Regions from separate parts of the Sphaerisporangium sp. B11E5 genome, predicted to be linked through region 1. Evidence: riboswitches for the same ligand, from Rfam matches in the RefSeq annotation. Region 1 holds a riboswitch; each other region holds the start of a gene.
The links. A riboswitch is a leader RNA that binds a small molecule or an ion and turns the genes downstream of it on or off. The one in region 1 is predicted to bind cyclic di-AMP.
Positions count from the first base shown of each region.

Region 2: another riboswitch for cyclic di-AMP. It lies ahead of ABGB17_RS06430 (hypothetical protein); the one in region 1 lies ahead of ABGB17_RS30645 (NlpC/P60 family protein).
Region 3: another riboswitch for cyclic di-AMP. It lies ahead of ABGB17_RS25460 (C40 family peptidase); the one in region 1 lies ahead of ABGB17_RS30645 (NlpC/P60 family protein).

Region 1 covers NZ_JBDPMD010000045.1:61,232-68,775, reverse strand. Annotated here, with positions in the region: gene ABGB17_RS30660 (L-aspartate oxidase) at 1-1,576, shown strand, start outside; gene ABGB17_RS30655 (type III pantothenate kinase) at 1,576-2,358, shown strand; gene ABGB17_RS30650 (LuxR C-terminal-related transcriptional regulator) at 2,869-3,060, shown strand; gene ABGB17_RS30645 (NlpC/P60 family protein) at 3,069-4,166, opposite strand; cyclic di-AMP (ydaO/yuaA leader) riboswitch at 4,172-4,373, opposite strand; gene ABGB17_RS30640 (amino-acid N-acetyltransferase) at 4,740-5,285, shown strand; gene ABGB17_RS30635 (RDD family protein) at 5,412-6,812, shown strand; gene ABGB17_RS30630 (RDD family protein) at 6,980-7,544, shown strand, end outside.
Region 2 covers NZ_JBDPMD010000004.1:190,883-198,426, reverse strand. Annotated here, with positions in the region: gene ABGB17_RS06450 (glycosyl hydrolase family 18 protein) at 1-302, opposite strand, end outside; gene ABGB17_RS06445 (AAA family ATPase) at 660-3,395, opposite strand; gene ABGB17_RS06440 (alpha/beta fold hydrolase) at 3,469-4,308, opposite strand; tRNA gene ABGB17_RS06435 (tRNA-Lys) at 4,833-4,906, opposite strand; gene ABGB17_RS06430 (hypothetical protein) at 4,965-5,558, opposite strand; cyclic di-AMP (ydaO/yuaA leader) riboswitch at 5,878-6,044, opposite strand; gene ABGB17_RS06425 (AraC family transcriptional regulator) at 6,629-7,531, opposite strand.
Region 3 covers NZ_JBDPMD010000032.1:10,338-17,881, reverse strand. Annotated here, with positions in the region: gene ABGB17_RS25475 (DEDD exonuclease domain-containing protein) at 1-866, opposite strand, end outside; gene ABGB17_RS25470 (NYN domain-containing protein) at 1,111-2,433, shown strand; gene ABGB17_RS25465 (NlpC/P60 family protein) at 2,677-3,663, shown strand; cyclic di-AMP (ydaO/yuaA leader) riboswitch at 4,108-4,268, shown strand; gene ABGB17_RS25460 (C40 family peptidase) at 4,372-4,902, shown strand; gene ABGB17_RS25455 (hypothetical protein) at 5,897-6,460, shown strand; gene ABGB17_RS25450 (glycosyltransferase family 4 protein) at 6,996-7,544, shown strand, end outside.

The sequences.
Region 1 (7,544 bases):
CGTGCACCTGGACGCCCGGCACTTCGGTGAGGAGAAGTGGCGCACCCGCTTCCCCACCATCCACGCCATCTGCCTGGAGCACGGCGTCGACCCGGTGCGCGAGCCCATCCCCGTCGCCCCCGCCGCCCACTACGCCAGCGGCGGCGTGCGCACCGACCTCGACGGGCACACCGGCGTCCCTGGGCTGTACGCCTGCGGCGAGGTGGCCTGCACGGGGGTGCACGGCGCCAACCGTCTGGCGTCCAACTCGCTGCTGGAGGGCCTGGTCTTCGCCGAGCGCATCGCCGCCGACCTCGCCGCCGCCCGCCACCGGCCGGGCGAGCCGGTGGACGACGGCCGCGCCGCCGGGCTGGCCGACCCGCGCGTGCGCCCCCGGGTGCAGGCCCGCATGAGCGCGGGCGCCGGGGTGCTGCGCGGCGGCCGGAGCCTGCGTGAGGTGCGCCAGGCTTTGCTGGACGCCCGGTGGACGCCGGTGGCCGTCCAGCCGTGCACGGAGGCCTGGGAGACCACCAATCTGCTCACCGTGGCCACGGCGCTCGTCACCGCGGCCGCGGCCCGCGAGGAGACCCGCGGCTCGCACTGGCGCGAGGACTTCCCCGAGCGCGACGACACCTGGTGGCTCGGGCACCTGGACATGACCCTGGCCGAGGAGGGGCTGACCATGAACTACCGCCGCCACGACGAGGACCGCGCCACCACGCTGCCGCGCCAGACCGAGGCCGAGCTCGCGGACGCCGGCCTGGACCCGGCCGCCGTCGTCGCGCTGATCGACGCCGCGCTCGCCGAGGACAGCCCCGAGGGCGACGTGACCACCCTCGCCACCATCCCGGCCGGCCAGACCGCCACCGGCGACGTGGTGGCCCGCAAGGACGGCGTGGTGGCCGGCCTCCCGGTCGCCGAGGCGGCGTTCGCCCGGCTCTCGGACGGACGGCTCACCGTGGAGCGCCGGGCCAAGGACGGCGATCGCGTGGCCGCGGGCGACGTGCTGATGACGGTCACCGGCCCGGTGCGCGACCTGCTCACCGCCGAGCGCACCGTGCTCAACCTGCTCACCCACCTGTCCGGCATCGCCACGGAGACGGGACGCTGGGTGCGCGCCGTCGAGGGCACCGGGGCCCGCGTCAGGGACAGCCGCAAGACGCTCCCGGGCCTGCGGGCCCTCGCCAAGTACGCCGTCCGCTGCGGCGGCGGTGCCAATCACCGGATGTCGCTTTCGGACGCGGCCTTGATCAAGGACAATCACGTGGTGGCGGCCGGTGGGGTCGCCGAGGCGTTCCGCGCGGTCCGGCGGGCCTACCCGGGCCTGCCGATCGAGGTGGAGGTCGACCGGCTCGACCAGATCGAACCACTGCTGGCGGAGGGGGCGGAGGAGATCCTGCTGGACAATTTCACCGTGGACGACCTGGCGCGTGCCGTGCGCCTGGTCGGCGGCCGCGCGCGCCTGGAGTCCAGCGGCGGGCTCACCCTGGCCGTGGCGCGTGAGGTCGCCGCGACCGGCGTCGACTTCCTCGCCGTGGGCGCCCTCACCCACTCCGCGCCCGCACTCGACATAGCTTTGGACCTCCGGGGGGCTTGATGCTGCTCACGATCGACGTCGGCAACACCCACACCATGCTCGGCCTGTTCGAGGGGGAAGAGGTCATCGAGCATTGGCGCCTCGCCACGGACGCGCGGCGCACCGCCGACGAGATCGCGGTCGTCCTGCAGGGACTGCTCGGCCAGAGCCCTCTGCTGAAGGACGCCGACATCAGCGGCATCGCCCTGTGCTCCACGGTGCCCTCGGTGCTCAACGAGATGCGCGAGATGTGCCGCAGGTACTACGGCGACGTGACCGCCGTCATCGTGGAGCCCGGGGTGCGCACCGGGGTGCCGGTGCGCATGGACAACCCCAAGGAGGTCGGCAGCGACCGCATCGTCAACGCCCTGGCCGCCGTCACCCTGTACGGCGGGCCGTGCGTGATCGTCGACTTCGGCACGGCGACGTCGTTCGACGCGGTCTCGGCCAAGGGGGAGTACGTCGGCGCGGTCACCGCGCCCGGCATCGAGATCTCGGTGGACGCGCTCGCGGCGGCGGGCGCGCAACTGCACAAGGTGGAGCTGGTCCGCCCGCGCTCGGTGATCGCCAAGAACACCGTCGAAGCCCTCCAGGCGGGCATCATCTACGGCTTCGCCGGCCAGGTGGACGGCATCGTCGAGCGCATGGCCCCCGAGCTCGCCGCCGACCCCGACGACGTGACGGTGGTCGCCACCGGCACCCTGGCGTCGCTGGTGGTGGACGAGGCGCGGTCCATCGACGTGCACGAGCCGTGGCTGACGCTCATCGGGTTGCGGCTCATCTACAACCGCAACGTGGGCTGACCCGCTCGAAAAGCAGGCATGCCTCAGCAGGGCCGGGCAAATGCCCCGGCCCTGACGGATCACCGCGATGACGGGCATGCGGAAAAGCCTGGGAAAGTGTGCCATATTTCGCGACTAATAAGCGCGCATAGGCTCCTGATCATATGTCGGCGACATGGGGCGAGCGAGCGTGGGACCGCAGGTGTGACAGCGGAACCGCCGATCCACCAGGCATGCCGTCACACCCTTGCGTGACGTCCGTCGGCGCCCCTCCCCTTGATCGCCGCTGTCCGCCCCGCTACGGGCTCGTAAACATGTCATGAGTAGTTCACATATGGAGTGGTATGTCAATGACGAACGTAACAGGTATCGCGGTCAGTGCTTGACGACCTTTCAACGTGGCGTTTACCGTTCCTGACGGGCGGGCCGAAGCATTCAAGTATGTAGCCGAGTTCGTCGTGGGGGAGAGGACACCCGATGGCGTATCCGGATCTGGTTTCCCGGGGAAATGACATTCCCGCGGGATCAGACGTGGGACTGACCGACGATGATCTGCTGCTGCTCGCCGAACTGGCCAAGGGCGTCACCGTCGATCGAGTCGGCCGGCGGCTCGACGTGAGCGGCCGCACCGTCCGCCGCCGCCTGCGCGGCATCTGCGACCGCATCGGCGTGGCCACCGCGATCGAGGCGGTGGCCTGGGCGGCCCGTCGCCGGCTGATCTGATCCGAAGGTCAGTCGGCGATGCGCACGGCACCCGCGAACGGGCGGTTGCCGATCGGCGCCACCCGCACCACGTCGCCGGTGCGGGGGGCGTGCACCATCATGCCGCCGCCGATGTAGATGCCCACGTGGTGCAGGTCGCTGTAGAAGAACACGAGGTCGCCCGGGCGCATCTCCTCACGGGACACATGGGTGCCCGCGGTCCACTGGTCGCCGGTGTAGTGCGGGAGGCTGATGCCGACCTTCTGGTAGGCCCACATGACCAGGCCGGAGCAGTCGTAGGAGTTCGGGCCCTCCGCGCCCCAGACGTACGGCTTGAGCTGCTGCGTGAGCGCCCACCTGACGGCCTCGGCCGCCTTGCCGTCCCCGGGGATCGGGATGGCCACCTTGGTGGCCCTGCCGTAGCCGCCCACCTGCGAGAGGGCCCGGCGGAACAGGCTGCTCTCGGTGCGGGTCACCAGACCGCGGATCTTGTCCCGCTTCGCGTCGAGCTCGGCGACGAGCTTCTTGACCTCGGCCTCGCGGGCCTTGGCGCTCTCCTTGGCACGCTCGGCGCTGTCCATCGCCTTGGTGATCTGCGAGACCTCCTCGCCCTGCTGGAGCTGCAGGGCGTACGTCGTGGCCGCGCGGTCGAGGTAGCCCTCGGGGTCGCCGGACATCGCGAGGGCGAGTGAGGAGCCGATGCCGCCGGTCATGTAGGCGTCCTGGGCGTAGAGCCCCGCCTTCTGGCGCTTCTCCTCCAGGTCGGCCTGGCTCTTCTCCAGCGTCTGGTTGGCGAGCTTGGCCGAGCGCTGTGCCTGCTTCAGGCGCTCCTTCTGGCCGTTGTACTGCTCGGTCAGCGCCTCGATGTCGTTGTAGAGGCGTTCGACCTGGTTCTTGAGCTCGTTCAGGCTCGGCTTGGGCTCGGCGGTCGCGGACATCAGCGGCGTGCCGAACGTCAGGGCGGTCAGGGCGACGGTGACCATGGCGACACGGCGGGGCAGGCGCCCCGGTCGTACGCGGGCCACTCGGGCCGTCATGGCCGTCACAGCCGCGCCGAACCGGGACCGGTGGTCCAGGGGGCGGGCGTGCCGGCCCGTGCTCTTCCCAGGCGTGCGCCCAGCGTGCACCAACGAGCTCCTCTCCTCGGCCGCCTACCGGGTTAGCTGACGGGTTCGGGCGGGAGTAGCCCTACCGAGTGACCGGTCGCGAAGATCGCGATGCCTCCCTCTCGGATTCACCCCGGGGGATCGGCGGCCGGACGGTACCGGCGGGTGCCATGTGGTTCCCCGGTTCCCGGCGTGTCGGAGGTGGCCGGGATTAGGCGGTCCGGCCATCGTGGGCGATGACCGGGATCGAGCCGTGACACTAGTGCAGCTCAGGTTCCTGCTCAACCAGAACTACGAATTCTGTAGAGGAATCACAACCGCCGCATCACGGAGCGATCACGCCGGGACGGGCCACAAACCCGCTTTACGCTGGGAAGACGTCCGCTTTACGCTCCCGTGACGGCGAAGTCGCAGGTCGCTGCCGTCTTGTTATGGCGTTTACGGGACGTCCTGCCGCGTTTCGACGGCTCGCGCTCGCCCGGCTACCCACCGCGACCGGAATCGGACCTGGCCTAATTTGGGGCCGTCCGTTATCGCCGACGCGCGCCGGCGCAGGTCGGCGACGCGTGCTGCCTGCGGATACGCTGGCCGGTCATGGAGCAGGTCGTGGAGTCCGTGCCGGCCGGGAGCGAGTTGGTCGTCCGGCGTGCCCGCGCGACGGACGTCCGGGCCATCGGGCGATTGGTCGAGTCGTATTCCGGCGACGGGCCCCGCTTGCTGCGCAAGGCCACGGTCACCTTGTACGAGGACGTGCAGGAGTTCTGGGTCGCCGAGCGGGGCGGCGAGGTGGTCGGCTGCGGGGCGCTGCACGTGCTGTGGGAGGACCTCGCCGAGATCCGCACGGTGGCGGTGGACGTGCGCTGCCGGGGGCGGGGCATCGGGCACCGCATCGTGGCGGCGCTGCTCGACACCGCCAGGGAGCTCGGGCTGCGCCGGGTGTTCTGCCTCACCTTCGAGGTGGAGTTCTTCGCCAGGCACGGATTCGCCGAGATCCAGGGCACACCCGTATCACCTGAGGTGTACGCGGAGTTGCTGGACTCCTACGATGAGGGCGTCGCGGAGTTCCTGGATCTGGAACACGTCAAACCGAACACTCTGGGCAACACGCGCATGCTCCTCCATCTCTCGCCGCCTTCCTGAGCCTTCCTGACCCCTGGGATGACGCCATGGAAAGGTGACTGTTGATCCCGCTGTCGCTACGTTGGGCAGCACCACAGCATGTGTGCCTGACATTTGCCACATGCGAAGCCGAAGTGAGGTGAAACGGTGAGCACCGGACAGCCGCCGTACCCACGTGACGAACCGGACGACAACCCGTCATCCGGGACTCCGCAGTATGGACAGCAGGCCGAGCGTCCCGGAGCGGGTCTCGACCCGGAGGTCACAGTCGTCCACCGCCCCCAGCCGACGTCGGAACACGGTTATCCCCAGCAGCAGTCGTACGGACAGCAGTCCTACGGCCAGCAGGACCCCTACGGTCAGCAGGGCGGGACCGGAGCGTACGGCCAGGGATACCCCCAGCAGTCGCAGGGACAGCAGGGACAGCAGGGTCAGCAGTACGGCCAGGGCTACGGCCAGCAGCAGTACGGCCAGGGCTACGGTCAGCAGGGTCAGCAGAGCCAGCAGGGTTACGGCCAGCAGTACGGGCAGCAGCAGGGCTACGGCCAGGAGCAGCAGCAGTACGGGCAGGGCTACGGCCAGCAGGCGCAGCAGGGTTACGGCCAGCAGCAGGGCTACGGCCAGGGCCAGCAGGCCCAGCAAGGCCAGCAGTACGGCCAGCAGGGCTACGACCAGAACGGCTACCCCCAGCAGCAGTACGGCCAGCAGGACCCCTCCGGCTACGGCCAGCAGCAGGGGTACGGCCAGCAGGGCCAGCAGGGCCAGCAGGGCTACGGCCAGGAGCAGCAGCAGTACGGCCAGGGCTACGGTCAGCAGGCGCAGCAGGGTTACGGCGCGCAGGGCTACGGCCAGCAGGGTCAGCAGGGCTACGGCCAGCAGCAGTACGGGCAGCAGTACGGCCAGCAGGACCCGCAGGCCGCCTACGGGCAGCAGCAGTACGGGGCCCAGGGATACGGGCAGCAGCAGGGCTACGGCCAGCCGGCGTACGGCGAGCAGGGTTACCCCAAGCCCTACGGCGCGACGGGCCCGGGCCCGGCCGGGGTGCCGGCGCCGCTCGCCGAGTGGTGGCAGCGCCTGGTGGCGCGCATCATCGACGGTGTGCTCCTCGCGATCCCCACGGTCATCCTCACCGTGATCCTGCTTGCCGTGCTGGTGACCCAGCCGAGCTTCGACCCGTCGACGGGCCAGGTCGTCGAGGGCGGCGGCGTGTTCCTCTACGAGCTCGCGCTGGCGCTGATCGTGGGCGCGATCTACGTCGTCTACGACTTCTTCATGCACAAGAGCCGCGGCCAGACGGTCGGCAAGATGGCCATGGGCATCAAGGTCATCACCCTTGGGGGCTCCCTTGAGGGCGGGCTGCCCAGCGACGCGGCGGTCAAGCGCGCCGCGGTGTTCTTCGGGCCGCAGTTGCTGCGCTGGATCCCGTTCGTGAGCATCGTGGTCGGCATCTTCGCGCTGGTGAACGTGCTGTGGCAGTTCTGGGACAAGCCGTACCAGCAGTGTCTGCACGACAAGGCCGCGAAGACGGTGGTCGTCAAGGTCAGGTGACCGGGGCGCGGACAGGGCCGGGGATCGTACCCGGCCCTGTTTTCGTGTTCTTGCTGTTGAACATTACGGGTGCGAAGTGGGCAAAGTGGTAACGGGCCTACCCCTACTTGCGATAGGACCTTGCATGAACGGCGTGTGCCCGTTCGCCTGTCGCGAAAGGTGATCAGATGACGGCGGAACCACCCCCCGGGAGTGGCCCCTACGGGCACCCCCAGCAGCCCGATCCGCAGTACGGGCAGCAGTACGGTCAGCAGTACGGCCAGCCGCAGGGTTACGGCCAGCAGCCGGGCCCGCAGTACGGCGACCCCCAGGGCTACGGCCAGCCGCAGGGCTACGGCCAGCCGGCGTACGGCGAGCAGGGCTACCCTCAGCAGGGCTACGGCCAGCCGGACCCCTACGGCCAGGCTCCGCTCGCCCTCTGGTGGGAGCGCTGGGTGGCCCGGTTCCTCGACGGCCTGATCTTCAGCGTCGTCTACGGGATCTTGAATTCCATCTTCTACAGCATGTTCGGGCCCTCGGTCGCGGATATCCTGGCGGACCCCTCGGCGGCCACCGGATCGGTCGTCCTGCCCGGTCTGCTCGCCGCGATCATCGCCTTCGGCGCGTATGCCGCCTATGACTATGTGCTGCATTCCAAGGACGGGCAGACGCTCGGTAAGAAGGTCATGAAGATCCGCCTGGTGTCGGCGGCCGGCGGCCCGGTTGATTCGGGCGCCGTCATGAAGCGTTCCG
Region 2 (7,544 bases), on a different contig from region 1:
TTGTCGAGCGCGTCCGAGCGCACGTCGAGGACGTGTACGTCTCTGGAGACGTCGACGCCGGGCACTGTGGTGACGATCGCGAGCCGGCGGTTGTGCGAAAGGGTGTGGATCACGAACGCGGTTCCCCCGTTGCCGGGAAGCGTGTACGTCGCGACCCTCCAGTTCTGCGGGGTCGAGCGAGTACCGTCCGGATTGAGATGAGGCACGTCGTGGTTCACGGGAAGTAGGTCCATGAATCTGTTGTCGGTGCCGCCGTTGACCACTTCCTGGAGGGCGGCGACGGTGACGTCATGGTCTCTCATCAAACCGGGGACTTTTGCTACGTTGTCGCCGTTCGCGTGCAGATTCCACGTCATCGCATTCTGCGTCACAGCCGCGACGGCGGGCTGTGCGGGCGACACGGCACCGAGGAGCCCGGCGGCCATCACCAGGGCCGATAATCCGGCGGTCCGCCGTGTCCACCTCCTCATCGCCCGGCGTGCGGCGGGGTACAGCCGTTCAGGGAGCACTGATCGAGGCATGGCGCCTTCCCGGTGACGGTTCTGGTGCGGACAGGACTCCCGGGTCGGCGCGGCGGTCCCGGGACGCACGCGCTCATGCTCGCCGTCGCCGCCCCGCGGCCGCATCGGCGAACGTCGCCTATGCATCCCGCCCAGGGGTCAGGGAAGGTGCAGGTTCCTGAGCTGCCGGCGGGAGGTGATGCCGAGCTTGCGGAAGATGCTGCGCAGGTGCGCGTCGATGGTCCGCGGGCTCAGGAACAGTTGCGCCCCGACCTCTTTGGAGGTGGCCCCGGTGGCCACCAGCCGCGCGACGTGCAGTTCGTGGAGGGTGAGCGCGTCGGCCGGCTGGGCGGTCCGGCTGCGCGGCCGCTCGCCCGTGGCGCGCAGCTCGCGTGCGGCGCGTGCCGCGTACGCTTCGGCGCCCATGCCGGACAGCAGTTCGTGTGCGGTGCGAAGCTGTTCGCGCGCGTCCTGGCGGCGGCGTTCGCGGCGCAGCCACTCGCCGTAGACCAGGTGGGTGCGGGCGAGGTGGGTCGCCATCCGGCACTCGCCGAGCCGCTCGATCGCCTCGCGATACAGTGCTTCGGCGGCCGGCCCGGTGCTCATCAGCGCCCGTGAGCGCGCCTCCAGCCCGAGGGCCCACTGGGTGCCGGCGGCACGGGCTCGCGAACCGAGCGGCTGGAGCGCGGCGGCCGCGCGGTCCGGCTGGCCCGCGCGGACGGCCGCCTCGACCAGCTCGGGCAACGCCAGGCTGCTGTGCACCAGCTCGTCGGAGTCGCACGGCCCCGCCGCGGCGGCGAGCGCGGCGTCGTAGTCGCCGAGGCCGTTGTGCAGCACCGCCAGTGCGTACTGGGCCACGGTGACCCCTCTGCCCTCGCCCCGGCCGGTCGCGTCCTTGACCATGGCCGCGTACAGCTCGGCGGTCTCGGCCCGCCGGCCGCGCCAGGCGGCCAGCAGGAGCCTGATGTGGGGCAGCGGCGCGGCCCCGATCGCCCGCGTGATCGCGGCCTCCTCGGCGGCCAGCTCGGCGGCGTGGGCGAGCTCGCCGATGTGCATGAGCACGCCGGCGAGGACGTAGAGCGCGGGGGGAAGCACGGCCAGCGCTCCGGCCTCGCGGGCCAGCCGGACGTTGCGGTCGGCCAGCACGTAGGCATGCTCGTCGTCCCACAGCCCCACCGCGACGCGGCAGGCCAGCCACAGCCAGCGGCGGTCGTCGTCCGCGGCGCGGGGTCCCTGGTCGCCAAGCGCCTCCAGGGCCTGCCGCAGGCTGGGCACGCTTGCCTCGTAGCCTCGCGTGTATCTGGTCACCAGCCCGTCGAGCAACAGGTCGACCGGCCCCGGCGGCCCGGGTGGCGCGGGTGCGGCATGGACGGCTTCGGCCGCCTCCAGCACCCCGCGACCGCGGCCGAGAGGTCCGGCGATGATCGACGCCTCCAGGGCTTGCAGGTAGGTCTCGCGGGACAGCGCCGCGTCCAGCGGGGCGAGCGTCTTGGCCGCGTGCAGCAGGGCCCCCGGCACGTCGTTGCCCCGGGTGGAGTGAAACGCGATCTGGGCGCGCAGCAGCTCCACCCGCGCGTGTCGCAACGCGTCCAGCGGCCCTGCCGCCGCGACCGTCAGCAACTCCAGCGCGGCGTCGGACGCACCGGCCTTGTGCTTGGCCTGCGCGGCCGCCAGCGCCCGCCGTGCCCGGTCCGCGGGTTCGGGGGTCAGCACCACCGCCCGTTCCAGGAACGCCGCCGCCGCGGCCAGGCCGCCGCGTGCCCGTGCCCGGCCCGCCGAACGTTCCAGCTCCACCGCGACCGTCTCGTCGGTCCCCAGCACGGCCTGGGCCCGGTGCCAGGCGAGCCGATCGGGATCGGCCCGCGGATCGGTCACCGCGGCCAGCGCACGGTGCGCCCGGCGGCGGTCGGCCGGCGCCGCCGCCCGGTACACCGCCGAGCGCACCAGCGGATGATGGAACCGCACCCGCGCACCGATCTCCACCAACCCCGCCGCCTCCGCCGGCCCGGCCGCCTCCGGACTGATCCGCAACTGCTCCGCGGCGCGCCACAGCAACGCCGCCTCCCCCAGCGGCTCGGCCGCCGCGACGAGCAGCAGCATCTGCGTCTCGGCCGGCAGCCCGGCCGACCGGCGCAGGAATCCGTCCTCGATCCTGCCGGGCACCCCGAGCGCGTCCGGCAGCCCGAAGCCGCCCGCCAGCTCCGCCAGATGCCCCGGCTCCGCGCCGCGGGGCAACTCCAGCAGCGCCAGGGGGTTCCCGCGCGCTTCGGCGATGACCCGGTCGCGCACCCCCTCGTCCAGCGGCGCCGGGACCGCCACGGCCAGCAACGCCCGCGCGTCCCCCTCCTCCAGCCCGTCCACCCGCAACTCCGGCAACCCGGTGAACACGTCCCCCCGGCCCGGGTCGCGCAGCCCGAACACCAGCGCCACCCGCTCCACCTCCACCCGCCGGGCCAAGAACGCCAGGACCTGCGCGGACGCCTCATCCAGCCACTGCGCGTCATCCACCAGGCACAGCAGCGGCCGTTCCTCGGCGACCTCCGCCAGCAGGCTCAAGGCGGCCAGCCCGACCAGGAACCGATCCGGCGGGTCCCCGGCACGCAGCCCGAACGCCACCCCCAGCGCGGCCTGCTGCGGATCGGGCAGCGCACCCAGCCAGTCCAGCATCGGCGCGCACAACTGATGCAAGCCCGCGAACGCGAACTCCATCTCCGACTCCACACCGGCCGCGCGCTCCACCCGGAACTCCGGCGCGGCGCCGCGGGCGTACTCCAGCAGCGTGGTCTTGCCGATGCCGGCCTCGCCACGCACCACCAGCACACCGCTGCGCCCCGCCCGCGCGTCGGCGATCAACCCTTCGATCGCCTCACGCTCGGCACGACGACCCAGAAGCATCGCCTGGTTCTCCCGTGGGGGGCCCGACTGCGATTCCCGCGCTACCCGGCGATTGTCGCCTATCGGATTCGTGTCAGCCAATGGCGGTGAGGATGTCGGCCACCACGTCGGGCATCGAGAGGAACGGCGAGTGGGACGCGTCGAGCGCGACGACGGAGGTCGGGTTGCCCGGGAAGGCCGCGTCGGCCTCGGCGATGAACCTCGCCTGCAGGGCCGGCCTGATCGCCATGTCCCTGGCACAGGTGAGGTACGTGCGCCGCACCGACCCCCAGCCGTCGTGGGTCAGGTCGGTGGTGCCGAGCATGACGCCGAGCGGACCGTCAGGCGTCAGCAGGCCGGTGGCGGCGTCGGCGAGGACCGAGTCGACGTCACCGTAGAACGCCTCGTGAAGCCGCCGCCGGTAAGCCGCGTCATCTGTGGCGAAGTCCAGCCGCAGCGCGCCGATCCGCGCCGGGTCGCCCTGCAACAACGGCGCGACGTGGTCATCGGCGGCCTCGGGCATCCGCGTGTACGCCACAGCCGGGACACCGGACGACGGCATGTACGCGGAAAGATACACCGCGTGCGCGACCAGTTCGGGCGTCCGCTGCGCCACTCGGGTCAGCACGGGCCCGGCCGCGCTGTGGGCGACCACCGTGACCGGCCCACCACCACCGATCCACTTGATCTGAGCAGTAAGTAACCCGGCCGCGTCGTCAAGACTCACGTCCCCCACCGGCGAAAGCTCCGTACCGACTGCCCCGGGATCGTACGACTGCGCACTGAACCACCGAGGACGCCGCGCGTACAGCCCGTGCCCCACCATGTCCACCGCAACGGCCAGGCGCCCGGCCGCCACCACACGGAGGATGACTTCGCTCCAGCACCAAGAGCCGTGCCAGAAGCCGTGAACGAGTACCAGCGTGCTGCTCATGAACACTCCCTGGTGTGAAGCCGTCCGGCTCGATGGAGAACTGCCTACTTCCTTGTTCACTGTCGCAAGCGGGCGGTGACTGTGACGCTAGTAGATCGCTTCGAACTCCGCCGCACCCGAGACGGGCCGCGAATGGCCCGGCTCTCGCATCAACCGCCCCTCCGCGCACCGGACCACCTGAAAACCCCTGGCAACGACACGGAGTCCATGAAAGCGGACGTCGCGCTCGGCCTCGTGGTGCTGAGTCACTGCGGTGTCCCGCTGCGGGCGGGCGGATACGCCGGTGTCGACGTCTTCTTCGTGATCCCCGGGTTCCTGATCAGTTCAGCCGTCCAGGGAGCCGACGAAGTCCGGCCCGATCTCGACCGGCGGGTTCTACGCCCGGCGCCGCCGCAGGCGGCATCGCGGTGTCACGAGCCAGTTCCCCGACACATGAGGGCACAACGAGCCCACACAGGTACCGAAACACCACTGGGCATCCTCCACGTGGTGGAGAATGCCCAGTTCAATGGCGTACTGCTGGGTGCGCCGCCAGGGACTCGAACCCCGGACCCGCTGATTAAGAGTCAGCTGCTCTAACCAACTGAGCTAGCGGCGCATCGGCTACGGCGACTTTAGCAGTAGTGGCGGGGGTGCGCACATCGGCGGGGTGGGGGTCAGTTGGCGGGGGCGGGGGCGGGGTTGTTGTCGATCTGGCTCCAGGCGCCTTCGCTGAAGGGGACGGGGTGGTTCTTCTTGCCTGGGCCGTTGCCCCACTTGGTGATCACGTAGCTGACCTCGATGTGGCCGGCGTCGAAGCCTTGGACCATCAGGGTCGAGGAGTTGAAGGTGCCGCCGGTGAGTTCGGCGAAGGTCTTGGCGTCGATGTCGAGCATGACGCCGTTCTCGGAGGGGATGCCGGGGCCGCGGTCGCCGATGAAGAAGGGGGCTTCCTTGTCCTTGTAGACGATGTAGCCCTCGGTGCCGAGGGGCCAGCTCGGGCTGGCGAACAGGCCCTTCTGCATGGGCTTGCCGATGGCGGGGAGGCCGGTGTCGCCGGCGCGGCCGGAGGCGTCGTCCCAGAAGTAGGAGGCTTTGGTGGAGCCCTGGAGGAGCATGGGGGGGACGATCCGGGTGGAGGCACCGGGAGGGGGGAGCTTCTGGGCGTGGGCGGCTACGGCGTTCGCGCAGAAGATGGAGGTGAGGGCCAGGGTCGCGCCGGCGGCGCCGCAGGCCATGCGTTTCTTCGAACAGCTACGGAGAAAGGTCATGGGGTGGCAGGATCTTTCATCAGAAGACACGGAGCCGCGGAGCCGGTGTGCGTGGGGTCACCGGTGCGGGTATGGGACAGCGCTCTCAAGACCGTGGCGTTCGTGGGCCTGGCTGGAGATCGCGGCACTAAGGCGCGTTGTCACGTAAAGGGCCGGTCAGCGGTGGCGGAGATGCGCCACCACGTCACACTGCGGGCGAGACGGGCTCGCCTGGGGTGGACGGCTGCTTGTAAGCCGATTTTCCGCCGCTTCTGACGGCGAGATCCGGGGTCAGGTCACCCGGGCATTGAGCTTGGGGGGAGTGGGGTGCTCCACTCGGGTCTCCTCTCCGATGACGTCTACCGGGTTAGCTGACGGGTTCGGGCTAGAGAGTCGCCCTACCGCGGGTCTGCGTTCGCTTTCCCACGGATTCACCCCAATGTTGATTGGGTCCCCGGCTCCCTCCAGGCCCCACAGGGCCCTTCTGGGATTCGACGCCGGGTGGCGGCCTTCCGGCTGAAGACCAGGTCACCACCCGATGTAGGTAAAACCTTACCCTCCAAGTCAGGGCAAAGCAAACGATGTGTGTACAAAGCATTATAAGATCTACCAAAGCACCCCAAACCCCTATATTTACGGCATTTGCCAGCCGGTCCGGGGGTGCGCCACACCCACCCAGCGCTCTCCGCGGCCCTCACCCGCCCATGATCACGACGTCGCCACCGGGCACCGAAGCACCGCCGAAGATGATCGCGAACGGCGGTCCTCACACGGGATCACCGGGATGCGGGAAGGAGGAGAGAGGGCAACAGGTCCGGGCAAAGGTCGGGGCCGGGCAGTCCCCCGCCTGCCCGGCCCCGGTTTCACGGTCCTGCGCCGGTGTCTTCCCCCAAAAACACCGGGCGGTCCCGCAGTACGGACACGGTCCCCCACCGCGTCCTTGTGGCAGAAAGCTCCAGTGCGCCCTGGTTCCCCGGGCGCCGGTGCATCCCCCTTGACCTGCCTTAACACTACATACCGGGGCCTGAGGCGCTCGTCATCGGACGGTATAGATTCCGTCTAACTCGCGGGGGATGACCGGGCTTGGCGCCTCAGGGCAACATCGGCGCGGCGACGAGCACCGAGTCGTGCAGGCGGGCGGCGTCCCGGCTCGGCGGGGTGCCGAAGAGGCGGCGGTACTCGCGGGTGAACTGTGACGGGCTGTCGTAGCCCACGGCGTGGCCGACGGCGGCGATGTCCGTGGGGCCTGCGGCCAGCAGCAGCCGGGCCTCCTGGAGGCGGATCTGCTTCTGGAACTGGATGGGGCTCATCGCGGTGACGGCCTGGAAGTTGCGGTAGAAGGCGGACGCGCTCATGCCGGCCAGCCGCGCCACGTCCTCGACCCGGAACGCCCGCGCGTAGTTGTCGCGGATCCACCGCACCGCCCGGGCGATGTGGGCGTGGTTGCTGTCGGCCAGGCCGAGCTGGCGGACGGTCGGGCCCTGCTCCGCCGTGATCAGCCGCCAGAGGATCTCCCGCTTGATCAGCGGCGCGAGCACCTCGATGTCGCGCGGCTGGTCAAGCAGGCGCAGCAGCCGCGCCACGGCGTCCAGGAGCTCGGCGGAGGCGTCGCTCACGGCGAGGCCGGGGGACGCGGTGGCGGCCCGCGGCGCGGCGCCGGACGACGCCCGCAGCAGCAGGTCGGCGATGGCGGACGGCTCCAGCGTCAGGCCGAACCCGAGCGCCGGCCGGTCCGGGCCGACGTCGACGAAGTGGCCGGTGACGGGCAGGTCGACCGACGCGACGAGGTACTGCCCGGCGTGGTACTCGTAGACCCGCTCCCCCAGCGCGAGCCGTTTGGCGCCCTGCGCGATCAGCGCCATGACCGTGCCGGACATCGACGCCGACGGCCCGGCGGGCTCCTTGACGCAGGAGATCAGTACGCCGTCGATGGGGGTGCTCAGGTCGGGCCGTGCGTGCCGGGCCAGCAACGTGCGGATTTCATCCAGAAGCATGACGGTGCGGCAT
Region 3 (7,544 bases), on a different contig from region 1:
CGCAGTTCCCGCACCTCGGCCTCCAGCGCGGTGGCGCACACGATGGGCCGCACCCGCTCGGCGATGCCGATCATCTCGCGGATGCGCGCCCGCGTCTCGCCCGCCGTGAAGTAGGACCGCACCCGGGTGCGCAGGTCGCCGCTCTTGCCGATGTACAGGGCCTCGCCGCGCTCGTCCTCGAAGACGTACACGCCCGGGGCGCTCGGCACGGACGCCGCGAGGTGGCGCTTGCGCTTCTGCTCGGGCGTGGGGGCCCGCACGAAGCCCTTCAGCTCCTCCAGCGTGGACACGCCGTACGACCCGACCCGCTCGATCAGCGCGTGCAGCACGTCCACGGTGGCCTTGGCGTCGGCCAGGGCACGGTGGCACGGCTCGGTGGAGCTGCGGAACACCCGCGCCAGGGTGGACAGCTTGCAGTTGGGCACCTCGTCGCGGGTGAGCACCCGCCGCGCGAGGTCGGCGGTGTCGACCACCGGCGCGACCGGCGGCGGGTAGCCGTGCTCCTGGCAGGACGCCTTGATGAAGCCGACGTCGAACGGCGCGTTGTGCGCCACCAGCACGGCGCCGGCCGCGAACTCCAGGAACGCCGGCAGCACCTGCCGCATCGGCGGCGCGGCCACGACCATGGCGTCGGTGATGCCGGTGAGCACCGTGATGAACGGCGGGATGGGCCGGCCGGGGTCGACCAGCGTGGCGAACTCGCCGATGACCTCACCACCGCGCACCTTGACCGCGCCGATCTCGGTGATGGCGTGCTCGGCGTGCGAGCCGCCGGTCGTCTCAAGGTCGAAGACGACGAACGTCACCTGCGAGAGAGGTGTGCCGAGTTCGTCCAGCGTGCCTTGAACCCCGATCTCCACGAGCATGACCATACGATCGCGGTCCGACAGTTTCTCCGCCCCGGCCGCCGTTCCGCCATTCGTGGCGCGATCGCAACCTTCCGCGGCGGGACTGTCGCGCCGTGCGAGTGACGGCGCCGCGCGGGGGCCCGCGAACGTCCCCTGGCGGGCCGCTGGCGGGTCGCGCGGATAGGGGCCGACCATGGACGCGACGGCCGTACCCTTGACGGATAGACATATTGTGAAGGGCCGGTCAGCTAGGGGAAGTCGGATGAGTTCAGCCGGAGAAGGCCTGTCTCGCCCGCTGCCCGAGCAGGTCCGGTTACATGTCGTCGAGCTGGCGGCGCAGGTGCTCGGCACCATGCAGCCGCCCGCCATCCCCGCTCCGCTGCGCAGCATCGCCCGGTTCGACCCCAGGAAGCGTGCCCGCCTCGGCAGCGCGCCGATCGCCGCGCAACTGGAGACCGACAAGGAGTTCCGCGAGATCGTCGCCGAGGCGACCGCCGAGGCGTGGCCGGAGCTGGTCGCCAGCCTGGAGGAAGGCAACGTGCCGCCGGCCGCCGAGCCGGTGCTGGTGGCCGCCGCGGCCTACCTCACCCGCCCGCCGGGCTGGCCCGGGCTGGTCGAGGCGGCCCGCGCCGACATCGAGCAGGCCGCGGCCGTCGCGGAGGAGACGGCGCAGGAGCAGACCGTCCAGCGGCTGCGCGAGGAGCTCGCGGCGCAGAAGACCGCGGCCAAGCAGGAGGCCGATCGCCTGCGCGAGCAGCTCAAGACCTCACGCACCGAGGTCGCGGACCTGCGGCGCCGCCTGCACGACGCCAGGGAGCGCGGCAAGCGCGCCGAGGAGCGCGCCGCCGAGGCCGAGGCGCAGGCGCAGGAGGCCCGCGCGGCGGTCGCCGCCGCCACCGGGGCCGCCGAGTCGGAGCTGCGCAAGCTGCGTGAGCGGCTGGCCGACGCCGAGCGCCGCCTGCTCGCCGGCCGCCGCGCCGCCCGCGAGGGCCGCAGCATCGAGGACGCCCGCCTGCGCGTGCTGCTGGACAGCCTCCAGGACGCCGCGGCCGGGCTGCGCGCCGAGCTCGGGCTGCCCGTGGCCATCAGCAAGCCTGCCGACTCGGTGGACGCCGTGACGCCCGCCCGCCCGTCGGTGCGCGCCGTCCCGGCCCGCGCCCTCGCCGACGACGACCCGGCGCTGCTCGACCAGCTCCTCGCCATCCCGCATCTCCACCTCATCGTGGACGGCTACAACGTCACCAAGACCGGCTACCCGGCGCTGACCCTGGTCGACCAGCGGGCCCGGCTGCTCGGCGGTCTCGGCGGCCTCGCGGTGCAGACCCGGGCCGAGGTGACCTGCGTGTTCGACGGCGCGGAGCTGAACGGCCCCGTCCAGGTGTCGGCGCCGCGCGGGGTGCGGGTGCTGTTCAGCGAGCCTGGCGAGATCGCCGACGACCTGATCCGCCAGCTCGTCCGTGCCGAGCCGCCGGGCCGCGCCGTCGCGGTGGTGTCCACCGACCGCGAGGTGGCCGACTCGGTGCGCCGCATGGGTGCCCGCCCGGTCCCCGCGGTCCTGCTGCTGCGCCGTCTCGGCCGGGCCTGACACGGCGCCGGGGCCGGGCATGACCCGGTCCTGACTGCGGCCTTGACTCAAGCTCTGACAGTGGTGGCGACGCCGGCGCGGCCCCGTGGTGCTCCTGGGGCGACCCTTAATCCCTGATACGGGCGTGAACTGGGGTTGCCCGGCTAAAACATTTCAGTCCGAAAGCTGTCGGGGACCTTACCGTTTCTGTAGGATCACGGCCCAGGTGTCACAGTTGTCGCACTTGAGGAGGCTGGGGTCCCCGTGACCGCGCGTGGTGTCCGGAAGCTCGGACGCGTACCGGTGACCGGAGTTCTCGTCGCCGCGGTGCTGGTGACCCAGGCGGCCGGGGCGGTGGCCGAGCCGAGGCCCACCGTCGCCCAGGCCAAGGCGCGGCTCGCCAAGCTGGACGCCAAGGCCGACAAGGTCGTCGACAAGTACAACGACGCGAACGAGAAGTACAAGGCGGCCCGCAAGGAGTACAACGCCGTCAACGGCCGCTTCAAGGAGAAGATCTCGCGGGCCGACGAGCTGCGTGCGGGCCTGGTGTCGGTCGCGGTGAGCAGCTACCAGTCCGGCGACATGCTCTCCTGGCCGCACCTGGTCACCACCGGCGACCCCGAGGCGCTGCTGGCGGGCCTCGCCTCGATCGACCAGATGTCGGCGCGGCGCTCGCGCACCCTCACGGAGTACGAGACGGCGATGAGCTCCCTCAAGGGGGAGCGGGACAAGGCCAAGGGCGCCTACGACAAGGCGCTCAAGCTGTTCGAGGACCTGCGCGACCAGAAGAAGGAGGTCGAGAAGCTCGTCGGCGAGCAGGAGCGGCTCCTGCGCCGCCTGAACGCCTTCAACGCGGGCAACCCCAACAGCGCCGGCGTCAAGTACACCGGCCCCGCCTCCGGCAACGCCCGCACCGCGCTCCAGTTCGCCTACGCCCAGATCGGCAAGCCGTACCGCTACGGTGGCTCCGGCCCCGGCTCCTGGGACTGCTCCGGCCTCACCCAGAAGTCCTGGGCCGCCGCCGGCGTCAGCCTGCCGCGCACCGCCGCCGCCCAGTACTCCTGGGGTGCCTCCCGCCGCGTCTCCCTGAACGCGCTGGAGCCCGGCGACCTGCTGTTCTCCTCCGGCCTCGGCCACGTCGGCATGTACGCCGGCAACGGCCAGATGGTCCACGCACCCCGCACCGGCGACGTGGTGAAGGTCGTCCCGCTGTCTTCTTACCGAGGCATATTCGCCGCCGTGCGGCCCTGAGGTTTTCCCGGCTCTTCGTGGTTCTCGGTGTGATTTCCGGCGCTTTTCGCGGCTGGAACGTTCTCGTGCGCCTGTATCCGTCGCTGGGGCCTGACTCGTGTGCCGCCGCGGGCTCCCGCCGCGCGGTGCCGGCGCTCCAAGATCGTTAACCCCCGTGACTCATGTGACGCATGTGACTCGGCGAGTGGCGTGTTGAGTGACATGTGAGGCGAATCACATTTGAAGGTAGATGCATGAGTTAACCAGGCGTTTTCCGTTTTGTGATCACTCGTTATGATCTAGAGATAACACCGAGGCTTTGCCAGTTCTTGGCGTTCTGTGTAGCTTCTGGGCCGCGGCGAGCACGCCATGCCGTCGCGAGAAAGCCCGGCCGTCCCGACGGCCGGTACCCACCAAAACATCCAGTGGTCATCGGCTTCGTATGTCCCGCCATTAATGGCGCAAGCCGGTGACCAGCCGAATCCGTGCGGCCAGGAGCACGGAACCGGGGACCCAAAAGACCCTGTTGATTGGGGTCAGGGGTGAATCAGCGGTTTATGCCGCTGTAGGGCGACTTCCAAGCCCGAATCCGTCAGCTAACCCGGTAGGCGTAAGTGGAAGAACCTAGGAGCGATCCTGTCCAGCACCACCCCTAGCCCCCGTCTGTCGCGCTTCGCTCGTCTCTCCCTCGGGGGTGTCGTCCTCACCGTCTCGGCCTCGGCCGGCGCGGTGGCGATCCCGGCGGCCGCCGGAGCCGACACGATTCCCGGCGCAGAGCAGGTCATCACGCCCCCCATCACGGTGGCGGCGCCCCCCGAGGCGCCGCAGAGCGCCACGCCGGCCGCCGCCAAGAGCACCGCCGCCAAGAGCACCAAGCTCAGCAAGGCGGCGCGGCAGCGGATCAAGGCCGCGAAGGCCGTGTCCGTGGCCAAGAAGCAGGTCGGCGACCCCTACCGTTGGGGCGCCAGCGGCCCGAACGCGTTCGACTGCTCCGGCCTGGTGATGTACTCGTGGCGTAAGGCCGGCGTGAAGCTGCCCCGCATCACGGGCAGCCAGTACCGTGCCGTCAAGAAGAAGGTCTCCTGGAAGAACCTCAAGCCCGGCGACCTGATGTTCTTCTCCGGCCTCGGCCACGTCGGCATGTACGTGGGCCACGGCAAGATGATCCACTCGCCCCGTAGCGGCACCCGGGTGCAGATCAACAAGCTCACCAAGTACCGCAAGGCGAGCTTCGTGGGCGCCGTCCGCCCGGGCATCTGACCAAGAGCCCCGGACGTCCCACACCAGCACACCCCGGGACACCCCCGCCGGGATCCCGGACGTGACACACCGGGCCGTGCTCCAGGACGAACCCCGCCAGCCCCCTTGGACACACCCTTCAGGGACCTTCCCCTGACCCCGCAGGGCCCCGGCCACCCCCACGTGGCCGGGGCCCTCGGCGTACTACAGGCCCACGGCGTACGGGCCCTTGGTGTACGGGCCCTCGGTGTACGGGCCCTCGTGTCCGGAGCCTCGGCGTAGGAGGCCTCGACGTAGGGGGCCTCGCCGCGCGGGGTGCTCGGCGTGCGGGCCCTGGCCGGACTAGGGCAGGCGGTAGATTGCCACCATGCGCGTCGTGTGGCTCTGGGCCGTGGGGGCCGGGCTCCTGGCCGCGCTGACGGGACCACCGGGGTCGCACGGGGAGCGTGCCGCCGTACCGCCCAAGGGATTCGCGCGGCCATCCGGCGTGGAGGCGGTACTCGCGGAGCGCCCCTGGCTGTGGCGCGGAGCGCGGGTGGTCCGGGGACGGGAGGTGGTCGTCGTGGGCGCCACGGGCACCAGGCTGGGCCTCGAGGACATCGCGCGCCGCGCCGACCGGGCCGCGGCGACGGTACGGCGGGTCATCGGACCGGCCGCAGGGCCGGGTGGTGAACTGGGCGCAGCGCCGGGCGGCACATCGACCGGCGCGTCAGACCGCGGGACAGGTGGTAGCGCGGGTAGCGCGTCAGACGGCGCGGCGGGTGGCGGAGCGGACGATACGTCTCCTGGTGGGGCAGGCGGTACCTCGGATGGCGAAGCGGCTGGTGGGGCAGCCGGTACCTCTGGTGGTGCGACGGGTGGTGGGGCAGACGGTACCTCTGATGGCGAAGCGGGTGGTGGGACAGGCGGTACCTCTGGTGGTGTGGTGGGTGGTTGGGCAGACGGTACCTCTGGTGGTGCGGCGGCCGGCGCTTCTGGTGGTGGGGCGGTTGCCGGGTCCGGTGATGGGGCAGTGGTGATCCTCGTGCCCGCCACCACGGCGCAGGCGGCCGAGCTGGCGGCGCCCGCCGCGGTCGGGGGCATGGCGGCGCTCGCGGGCACCGACCGGATCATCGTGGAGCCCCGCTCGTTCGCGCTCCTCACGGACGCGGGGCGGGACGTCGTGCTCGCCCACGAGCTCACCCACATCCCCATGAGGGCGGCCACGGACGGCCGCACCCCGAAGTGGCTGATCGAGGGCTTCGCCGACTACGCCGGATACCTGAACGCCGACATCCCCGTCCGCGCCGCCGCGGCCGAACTCGCCGCCGAGATCCGCGCCGGCCGCCTCCCCACCTCGCTCCCCGCACCGGAGGACTTCACCGCCACGCGGCCGGACGGGCGAGCGGCACGGGCGTACGAGGAGGCGTGGCTCGCCTGCCGGTACGTCGCCCGCCGCTACGGCGAGCCCCGCCTGCTCGCCCTCTACCGCGCCGCCGGCCGCGACGGAGTGGACGCGGCCCTCGCGAGCACACTCGGCCTGACCCATGCCTCGTTCGTGACCGCCTGGCGTGCCTACCTGCGCGCGGAGCTCTCGTGACCCGCCCTGCGCGCGGAGGCATGGTGACCCACCCTGCGCGCGGGCATTCGCTGACTCGCCGTGCTCCTGAAGGTCTTGGGACGCGGCTTGCGTGTGGAGCCCTGCGGTCCCGCCCGGTGTGCGGAGGATTCGTGGCCGGTCTTGTGCGCAGGGCTTCGGTGGCTCGCCGTGTTCGTCGAGGTCGCGGGACGGGCGCTGCGTGTGGAGTCTTCCGGGTCCGCCCGGTGTGCGGGGGTTTCGTGGCCGGTCTTGTACGCAGGGCTTCGGTGGCTCGCCGTGTTCGTCGAGGTCGCGGGACGGGCGCTGCGTGTGGAGTCTTCCGGGTCCGCCCGGTGTGCGGGGGTTTCGTGGCCGGTCTTGTACGCGGGGCTTCGGTGGCTCGCCGTGTTCGTCGAGGTCGTGGGACGGGTGCTGCGTGTGGAGTCTTCCGGGTCCGCCCGGTGTGTGGGGGTTTGGTGGCCTGCCTTGCGTTTGGGGTTCTCGTGGTGCGCACGGGCGTCTCGTGAGCGGGCGGGAGGGTGTCAGGACGCTTGTCGTGACCAATGACTTTCCGCCTCGGCCGGGGGGGATCCAGGCGTTCGTGCATGCTCTCGCCTCGCGGCTGCCGCCGGGGGCGGTGGTGGTGTACGCGCCGCGGTGGGCGGGGTGTGAGGAGTTCGACGGGCGGCAGGCGTATCCGGTGGTGCGGCACCCTACGTCGCTGATGTTGCCGGTGCCGGGGGTGGCGCGGCGGGCGGGGGAGCTGGTGCGGCGGTACAAGTGCGAGACGGTGGTGTTCGGGGCCGCGGCGCCGCTCGGGCTGCTCGCGCCGGGGTTGCGGGCGGCGGGGGCGCGGCGGGTGGTGATGCTCACGCACGGGCACGAGGCGGCCTGGGCGGGGGTGGCTCCGGCGCGGGCGCTGCTGGGCAGGATCGCGGCCCACGCCGACGCGGTGACCTATCTCGGGGACTACACCCGGGAGCGTCTCGCCCGGGTCGTGCCGCCGGACCGGCTGGTGCGGCTGGCGCCGGGGGTGGACACCACGGTGTTCCGGCCGGGTGCGGGCGGCGCGGAGATCCGGCTGTCCCTCGGCATCGGGGACCGG